DNA from 2 places in the Streptomyces sp. NPDC048521 genome. Region 2 is predicted to be linked to the other one. Evidence: riboswitches for the same ligand, from Rfam matches in the RefSeq annotation. Region 2 holds a riboswitch; the other holds the start of a gene.
The links. A riboswitch is a leader RNA that binds a small molecule or an ion and turns the genes downstream of it on or off. The one in region 2 is predicted to bind thiamine pyrophosphate.

Region 1: another riboswitch for thiamine pyrophosphate. It lies ahead of thiC (phosphomethylpyrimidine synthase ThiC); the one in region 2 lies ahead of thiO (glycine oxidase ThiO).

Annotation. Positions count from the first base shown of each region.
Region 1 is NZ_JBICWR010000005.1:412,757-417,412, reverse strand. Features, by position in the region: gene ACGFRF_RS15535 (hypothetical protein) at 1-433, opposite strand, end outside; gene thiC (phosphomethylpyrimidine synthase ThiC) at 545-2,329, opposite strand; TPP riboswitch at 2,322-2,499, opposite strand; gene ACGFRF_RS15525 (YibE/F family protein) at 2,580-4,043, shown strand; gene ACGFRF_RS15520 (SsgA family sporulation/cell division regulator) at 4,184-4,621, opposite strand.
Region 2 is NZ_JBICWR010000035.1:66-4,721, reverse strand. Features, by position in the region: gene pknB (Stk1 family PASTA domain-containing Ser/Thr kinase) at 1-575, opposite strand, end outside; gene ACGFRF_RS40525 (thiazole synthase) at 664-1,458, opposite strand; gene thiS (sulfur carrier protein ThiS) at 1,462-1,674, opposite strand; gene thiO (glycine oxidase ThiO) at 1,671-2,852, opposite strand; TPP riboswitch at 2,850-2,961, opposite strand; gene ACGFRF_RS40510 (hypothetical protein) at 3,015-3,365, shown strand; gene ACGFRF_RS40505 (NAD(P)/FAD-dependent oxidoreductase) at 3,398-4,633, shown strand.

The sequences.
Region 1 (4,656 bases), on a different contig from region 2:
GCACCTCCGGGGTCTCGTCGAGCGCGGAGCGGGAGATGTCGAACGACTCCACCGCATAGCGCGGTCCGTTCCACAAGGGCGTGCGTCCCTCGGCGCGCAGCTGTTCGCTCTCGAGTGCTATCTCCTCCCGCCAGGGCTCCATGTCCGTCGGCAACCGCACTTCGTCGTCGAGTACGTGTACGAAGACCTTCTCCGGCGGGATCGGGGTCTCACCGTCACCCTCCACGATCAGCGCAGATGTGTGCAGAGGGCCCAGCGAGAACGTGCGCCAGGCCGGCCCGGACTCCTCCCGGCGGCCCAAGCTGCGCAGAGCACTGGCCGATCGCCTGCGCAGGCGGAACCACGCATCCTGTAAAGGCTGCTGGAACAGCACCGCGAACAGCATGCCGATGACGGCGCCGACCACTCCGTTGGCCACATCGATCCCACCCACACGGCAGACCCTATGGATCTTGCCGGTGCACGGACGCCATCGTGCTCCTTCCGTTACCGGCCTCCGGTCCCGAGGGGGACAGGCCTCCCGGCCTGCCCCCCTCGTCGCCTCTCAGTCGGCGATCGGCAGATACACCCGGTTGCCCGCTGCCGCGAACTCCTTGGACTTCTGGGCCATGCCCTCCTCGATCTCGGTCCGGCTGCCACCGTGTTCGCGGCGGATGTCCTGCGAGATCTTCATGCTGCAGAACTTCGGCCCGCACATGGAGCAGAAGTGGGCCGTCTTGGCAGGCTCCGCCGGAAGGGTCTCGTCGTGGAACTCCCGTGCCGTGTCCGGGTCCAGAGCGAGGTTGAACTGGTCCTCCCACCGGAACTCGAAGCGGGCGTCGGACAGCGCGTCGTCCCACTCCTGGGCGCCCGGGTGGCCCTTGGCGAGGTCGGCCGCGTGCGCGGCGATCTTGTAGGTGATGACGCCGGTCTTGACGTCGTCCCGGTTCGGCAGACCCAGGTGCTCCTTGGGCGTGACGTAGCAGAGCATCGCCGTACCCCACCAGGCGATCATCGCCGCGCCGATGCCGGAGGTGATGTGGTCGTACGCCGGTGCGACGTCGGTGGTCAGCGGGCCGAGCGTATAGAACGGAGCTTCATCGCAGATCTCCTGCTGAAGGTCGATGTTCTCCTTGATCTTGTGCATCGGGACGTGTCCCGGACCCTCGATCATGGTCTGTACGTCGAAACGCTTGGCGATCCGGTTGAGTTCCCCGAGGGTGCGCAACTCCGCGAACTGCGCCTCGTCGTTGGCGTCCGCGATCGAGCCCGGCCGCAGGCCGTCGCCCAGCGAGTACGTGACGTCGTAGGCGGCGAGGATCTCGCACAGCTCCTCGAAGTTCTCGTACAGGAACGATTCCTTGTGGTGTGCCAGGCACCACGCGGCCATGATCGAGCCGCCACGCGAGACGATGCCGGTCTTGCGGTTGGCCGTCAGCGGTACGTAGGCCAGACGCACACCGGCGTGGACGGTCATGTAGTCCACGCCCTGCTCGGCCTGCTCGATGACGGTGTCCTTGTAGATCTCCCAGGTCAGTTCCTCGGCCCTGCCGTCGACCTTCTCCAGCGCCTGGTAGAGGGGCACCGTGCCGATGGGCACGGGGGAGTTGCGCAGCACCCACTCGCGGGTGGTGTGGATGTTGCGGCCGGTGGAGAGGTCCATGACCGTGTCGGCGCCCCACCGGGTCGCCCAGGTCATCTTCTCGACCTCCTCCTCGATGGAGGACGTCACCGCGGAGTTGCCGATGTTGGCGTTCACCTTCACCAGGAACCGCTTACCGATGATCATCGGCTCGATCTCCGGGTGGTTGACGTTGGCCGGCAACACCGCCCGGCCCGCCGCGATCTCCTCACGGACCACTTCGGGTGACACGTTCTCCCGGATGGCCACGTACTCCATCTCCGGCGTGATCTCGCCCCGACGCGCGTACGCGAGCTGCGTCACCGCCGCGCCGCCGCGGCCCCGCCTCGGCTGGCGCGGGCGCCCGGGGAAGACCGCGTCCAGGTTCCGCAGGCCGCCGCGCGGCGCGGTGTGCTTGATCCCGTCGTCCTCGGGACGGACGGGACGGCCCGCGTACTCCTCGGTGTCGCCGCGGGCGATGATCCAGTTCTCCCGCAGCGGGGGCAGACCCCTGCGGACATCCGTATCGACGAGTGGATCGGTGTACGGGCCCGACGTGTCGTACAGCGTGACCGACTGCCCGTTGGTGAGGTGCACCTGACGGACCGGCACGCGCAGGTCGGGGCGCGAGCCCTCGACATACGCCTTGTGCCAGCCGATGGACTTCCCGGCCTCCTGGGACGTGTCGTCCTGGACGGAGGCAGGCGTGCGTGCGTCCTTGTTGGTCATGAGACCTACTCCCTACGCCGGCATTACCCGGTAACAGGTTCGGCGGTCGACGCAGCGGCTTCCGTCTGTCGACGTTCCCTGTGGAACATGGCTCGTTCCACGTGAAACATCGCGTATACGGAGGTCAGCGCCCTCTCAGCCCGGTGCTCCGAGCTCCCGCGTGTGCAAAGGTGCCTCCACGCTAGCGTCATTTGTGGCGCGGTGAACAGTGGGCCTCTGCCCTTCTTGCGATGATCGGGCGGTGACCAGGATGGAGCAGTACCCGTACCAGCCGCCCGAGCCGCGCCGCCGAGACGCCTCAGGACCGGGCGGCGGACCGGTGGCTGAACCCGCCCATGACGGCCGCGTGCCCGGCGCCGGGCACGGCCACGGCCACGGCTCCGGCGGGGGCGACGGACACGGACCGGGCCACGCGCACGGGCACAGTCACAGCCACGGACCCGCCGCGCCCGTCTCCCAGCACCTGCGCAAGGTCATCGCGGCGATCCTGGTCCCGTTCACCGCGGCGGTCCTGGTCGGTCTGGTCGTGCTCTGGCCTGGCGGAGCCCCTTCGCACAAGCCGACCGGCGTCGGCTTCGACCGGCAGACTCAGCAGGCCACGGTCACCAGGGTCGTCGAGGTCAGCTGCAAGTCGGTGAACGCCTCCGGCGGAACCCCGACCGGCGACACCTCCACCGCCGAGGGCAGTTCGGCGGTGCGAGAAGCGGGCGGCACCTGCAAGAAGGCGACCATCCGGGTCGACACCGGCAAGGACAAGGGCCGTACCTTCACCGAGATCGTGCAGCCGGACCAGTCACGGCAGTTGCACGAGGGCGAGAAGCTCGTCGTCGCCTATGAGCCCGCGGCACCCAAGGACCTGCAGTACTCGGTGACCGACGTGAACCGGAAGTTCCCCATGGCACTGCTCGCCGGGATCTTCGCGCTCGCCGTCGTCGTGGTGGGCCGGCTGCGCGGGGTCATGGCGCTGGTCGCGCTGGCCGTGAGCTTCCTGGTGCTCACGCTGTTCATCCTGCCCGCGATCCTCCAGGGATCGAATCCACTGCTGGTGGCCGTCGTCGGGTCGAGCGCGATCATGCTCATCGCGCTGTACGTGTGCCACGGGCTGTCGGCCCGTACATCGGTCGCGGTGCTCGGCACGCTGGTCTCCCTCCTGCTGATCGGCGTCCTCGGCTCGGAATTCATCGACTGGGCCGCCCTCACCGGAAACACGGACGACAACACCGGTCTGATCCATGGCCTGTATCCGTCGATCGACATGAGCGGTCTACTGCTGGCTGGTGTCATCATCGGTTCGCTCGGTGTGCTGGACGACGTGACGGTGACGCAGACGTCGGCCGTCTGGGAGTTGCACGAGGCCAATCCGTCGATGGGCTGGCGCGGGCTGTACCGGGCGGGCATTCGCATCGGCCGCGACCACATCGCGTCCGTCGTCAACACGCTCGTCCTCGCCTACGCCGGTGCCGCGCTGCCGTTGCTGCTGCTGTTCTCGATCGCGCAGAGCAGCGTGGGGACCGTGGCCAACAGTGAACTGGTGGCCGAGGAGATCGTGCGCACGCTGGTGGGATCGATCGGCCTGGTCGCCTCGGTCCCGGTCACCACCGCGCTCGCCGCGCTGGTGGTGTCGGCCGACCGGTCCGGACCGGCCGCCCCTGCACCCACCGCGGAACAGCGGCCTCCAGCCCGCGCCGGCCGGGGCCGCCGCCGCAAGCGGTGAACTGGGCACGGCCGACCGTGCAAGGCAGACGGTGTCACGCACACCGTGTACGGCCGACGGTGCCAGCCCCCTGCAGAAGCGTTCCTGCACACGCCCACACGTGCATGGCGGAGAGCGCCTGGTGCCCTTGCCGTAACGCCTCAGCCGGCGCTCTGTTCCTCAGCCAGGATGCGGTCCAGGGCCTCGTCGAGATGGGCATCGAAATCCGCCAGAGCACCCTCCTGGCCGAGCGGCACGAGCTTGTCCGTCCGGTCGAGGAAAGCCACGAGGGGCGGGGTGGACGAACGGAACAGGGCCTGGTCGCCACCGACCTGAAGTCGGATCAGCACCTCGCCCAGCACCTCGGCATCGGCGGGTGCGATGTGCACGTCCCCCTCCCCGCACGGCCGGCCGACCCCGTCGATCAGCAATTCCCGCCCGAAGGCCCACGTCACCGGGGCGTCGCCGGGCAGATGGAAGGTGAGTCGCACCGCATAGGGATCACAGGTCTCGTAGCGCAACTCCACCGGAATGCGGAAGGAGAGCTCCTCCGACACGAGAAAGCTCATCATGACTTCTGCCTGTACGGACTCGCGCATCGTCTACCCCGTCATATGACATCGACTGGCCGGGA
Region 2 (4,656 bases):
GTGCCCTGCTCGATCTGCTCGGGCGCGAGGTACGACACGGTCCCGAGCACGGCACCCGTCGTGCTGGTCACGGTGTCCACCGACCGCACGAGCCCGAAGTCGGCGACCTTGACCCGCCCGTCGTCCCCTATCAGGACGTTCTCGGGCTTCATGTCACGGTGCACGAACCCGGCCCGGTGCGCGGCGCCGAGCGCGGCCAGCACCGGTTCGAGGATGTCCAGCGCGGCCCGCGGCTGCACCGCGCCCCGCTCGCGCAGCACGTCCCGTAGGGTGCACCCGGCGACGTACTCCATCGCCAGGTACACGTACGACCCGTCGGTGCCCTGGTCGAAGACCTGCACCACGTTGGGGTGGTCGAGCCGGGCGACGGACTTCGCCTCCCGGATGAACCGCTCGACGAAGGACCCGTCGACCGCGAGCGTCGGGTGCATCACCTTCAACGCGAGGACGCGGTCCAGGCGGGTGTCCAGGGCCCGGTAGACCGTGGCCATCCCACCCGCCGCGATCCGCGCGTCGACGCGATACCGGCCGTCGAGCACCTGCCCGACGAGGGGGTCCTGAAGGGTCGTATCCACGCAGGGGAGTCTACGAGGGACGACCGACACCCCCGCCCCTGCGCCGTCGCGGGGGGCGGAATGCAGCACAGCTGTGACTGTCGCGCGACTAGAAGGCGGGGCGCTCGGGGTCCAGGTGCGCGCGCCCCTCGGTGGGGGAGGACGCCTCGGCGAAGTGGCGGCGCGGGATCCGCCCCGCCAGCCGGGCCAGCCGGCCCGCCTCCACGGCGTGCTTCATCGCCGTGGCCATCGTCTCCGGCTCCTGTGCCCGGGTCACCGCGGAGGCCAGCATCACCCCCGCGCACCCCAGCTCCATCGCCAGCGCCACGTCGGACGCCGTACCGGCGCCCGCGTCCAGGATCACCGGCACGCGCGCGTGCTCCACGATCAGCTGGAAGTTGTGCGGGTTGCGGATCCCGAGCCCGGACCCGATCGGCGAACCCAGCGGCATCACCGCCGCACAGCCGACGTCCTCCAGCTTCCGCGCGAGCACCGGATCGTCGTTGGTGTACGGCAGCACCGTGAAGCCGTCGTCGACCAGCGTCTCCGCCGCCTCCAGCAGCTCCACCGGATCCGGCAGCAGCGTCCGCTCGTCGGCGATGACCTCCAGCTTGATCAGGTCCGTGCCGAGGGCCTCCCGGGCCAGCCGGGCGGTCAGCACGGCCTCCCCGGCGGTGAAACAGCCCGCCGTGTTCGGCAGTACCCGGATGCCCAGCTTCTCCAGCACCGACAGCACCGAGCCGTGCACGGAGGGGTCCACCCGCCGCATCGCGACCGTGGTCAGCTCCGTGCCGGAGGCGGTCAGCGCCCGCTCCAGCACCTCCAGGCTGGGCGCACCGCCCGTACCCATGATCAGCCGGGAGCCGAAGGGCACACCGCCGAGGACGAAGGGATCGTCGGCCATGGGTCAGCCTCCTTGGACGGCGGTGAGGACTTCGACGCGGTCGCCCTCGGCGAGCGCGGTGGTCGCCCACCGCGTGCGCGGGACGACGGTCTCGTTGACGGCGGCGGCCACCCCGGAGGGCGCCGCGGTGAGGGTCCGGACCAGGGAGTCGAGAGCGGTGCCCGGGGCGATCTCCCGGCGCTCCCCGTTGACGGAGATGGTGACGGACATGGTCATGCGGGCTGCTCCAGGAGGCGTGCGGACTGCTCGGGCGGTACGGCACCGAAGCGCTGCGGAGTGAACGGGCGGGCTTCCTCGGGGAGTTCACCGGTGACCAGCGCGTGCGCCAGCACGTCCCCGGTGACCGGGGTGAGCAGCACCCCGTTGCGGTAGTGCCCGGTGGCCAGCAGCAGCCCCTCCAGGCCGGACGGGCCGAGCAGCGGCGCGTTGTCGGGGGAGCCGGGCCGCAGCCCGGCCCGGGTCTCGGTGAGCGGCAGCTCGGTGATCCCCGGCACCAGCTCGTGCGCGTCGCGCAGCAGCTCGTACACGCCGCCCGCCGTGACCGTCGTGTCCCAGCCCAGTTCCTCGCTGGTCGCGCCGACGACCAGTTCCCCGTTCTCACGGGGCACCAGATAGACGTGGCTGCCGCGGACCACGGCCCGCACGGTCCGGCTCAGGAACGGCGCGAACCTGCGGGGCACGGTCAGCCGCAGCACCTGCCCCTTCACCGGCCGTACCGGCGGCAGCAGCGCGTCCGGCACGCCCGCGAGCCGCCCGCTCATGCTCCCGGCGGCCAGCACGACCTGCTCCGCGCGCAGCTCGATGCCGTCCGCCGTGGTGACGCCGGCGGCCCGGTCCCGTACGACATCGAGGCGTTCGGCCCACGCGCGGTGGAACACCACTCCGGCGCGCTCGCACGCCGTCACCAGGGCCGCGGCCAGCCGCCGCGGGTCGATCTGGTGGTCGCCGTCGACCCGCAGTCCACCGCGCACCCCGGGCGCCAGCATCGGCTCCAGGCGCCGGCACTCCCGCCCCGACAGCCACTCCGACGCCAGGCCCGAGCGCTGCTGGAGGGCGTGCAGTTCCCGCAGGTCGGCGCGGTCGTCGGCGTCGAGCGCCACCGCGAGGGTGCCGCAGCGGCGGTAGCCGAGGTCGTGGCCGGTCAGCTCGGCCAGCTCGGCCGCGAAGTCCGGATAGCGGCGGGCCGATTCCAGGTTCAGGGCGAGCAGCGTCTCCTCGCCGTAGTGCAGTTCGGTGACCGCGGCCAGCATCCCGGCCGCCACCCGCGCGGCCCCGCCGCCGGGCTCGGGGTCCACCACGGCCGTGGCGAGCCCGCGCTGCGCCGCGCGCCAGGCCGTGACCAGGCCGATGATTCCGCCCCCGATGACGAGGACGTCGGACGTACGTGACGACATGGGCGTCCAGCCCCTCCCTTCGCCGGCATGACCCGGATCAGGTTCGTACGGTCGGAGGCCGCCAGCCTCCCTCTCAGCCCGGTGCGTCCGGGCTCCCGCGAGTGCTTGTACGGTGGCCACCCTAGCTCGCAGCGCTCGTCACTCGTAAGGGAGCCTCCGTCCATGGCCCGCTCGCTCGACGGACTGATCCTCGCCCCCGTCGCCGACCAAGCCCCAGGTCAGGTGGGCACCCGCACCCGGTTCACCTACCACGAGGAAGACGGCGAGATCTGGGCCGACTACGCGGGCGGCGACGTCGTGCGCGGCCACCTCGTCGGCACCCGGGAGGGTGACCGGCTGGACTTCCGGTACGTGCAGCTGAAGACCGACGGGACGACCGCCTCCGGGCACTGCGTGTCCACGGTCGTGACGCTGCCCGACGGGCGGGTGCGGCTGGAGGAGACCTGGGAGTGGGAGTCGTGGCCGGGCTCCGGCACGAGCGTTGTGGAAGAGGTCACCGAGCACGCCCGCTGACTGACGATCGATCAGTTGTCTATGGTGATCGGGTGAGCGAGCACACAGCGGAACAGAGCCCGTCACCGGGGCGGCGCGTGGTCGTCGTGGGCGCGGGCATGGCCGGGGTGCAGACCGCGGTCGCCCTCCGGGAACAGGGCTTCAAGGGCGCCGTGACCGTCATCGGCGCCGAGCCGCACCAGCCCTACGACCGGCCGCCGCTGTCGAAGGCCGTGCTGCTCGGCAAGGCCGAGGACTCCGCGTTCGACGTGGACTTCGAGTCGCTCGGCGTCGAGCTGCGGCTCGGCTGCGAGGTGCTGGGCCTGCGCCCCGCCGACCACGAGCTGGACACCGAGGCGGGTCCGGTGCCGTACGACGTCCTGGTCCTCGCCACCGGCGCCGAACCGATCACCCTGCCCGGCACCGAGGGCGTGCCCGGCGTGCACCTGCTGCGCACCCTGGACGACGCCGAACGGCTGCGGCCCGTGCTCGCCCGGCAGCACGACATCGTGGTCGTCGGCGCCGGCTGGATCGGCGCCGAGTTCGCCACCGCGGCCCGGGAGGCGGGCTGCGCCGTCACCGTCGTCGAGGCCGCCGACCGGCCGCTCGCGGGCGCCCTGCCCGCCGAGGTGGCCGCGCCCATGGCCGCCTGGTACGCCGACAGCGGCGCCGAACTGCGCACGGACGCGCGCGTGGAGCACGTCGAGCCCGGCGCGGTGGTGCTCGCCGACGGCACGCGGCTGCCCGCGGGCGCCGTCGTCGTCGGCATCGGCGCCCGCCCCGCCACCGGCTGGCTGACCGGCTCCGGCATCGAGCTGGGCGCGCACGCCGAGGTCCTCGCCGACGCCCAGCTGCGCACCAGCGCCGAGGACGTGTACGCCGTCGGCGACTGCGCCTCCTTCCCCTCGGCCCGCTACGGCGAACGGCTGCTCGTCCACCACTGGGACAACGCCCTCCAGGGCCCGCGCACGGTCGCCGCGAACATCCTCGGCGAGACCCGGGCGGTCTACGACCCGGTGCCGTATTTCTGGTCGGAGCAGTTCGGCCGCTTCGTCCAGTACGCCGGCCACCACGCCGGGGCCGACCGCCTGGTGTGGCGCGGCGACCCCGCGGGCCCGTCCTGGACGGTGTGCTGGCTGCGCGAGGACCGGCTGGTGGCCCTGCTGGCCGTGGGCCGCCCACGCGACCTGGCGCAGGGCCGGCGGCTGATCGAGGGGGGCCGGCTGATGGATCCCGAGGCGCTGGCCGACCCGAGCCGCCCACTGAAGGACGCCACGGCCGACTACTGATCTTTTCGTAAGTTCGGTGGGTT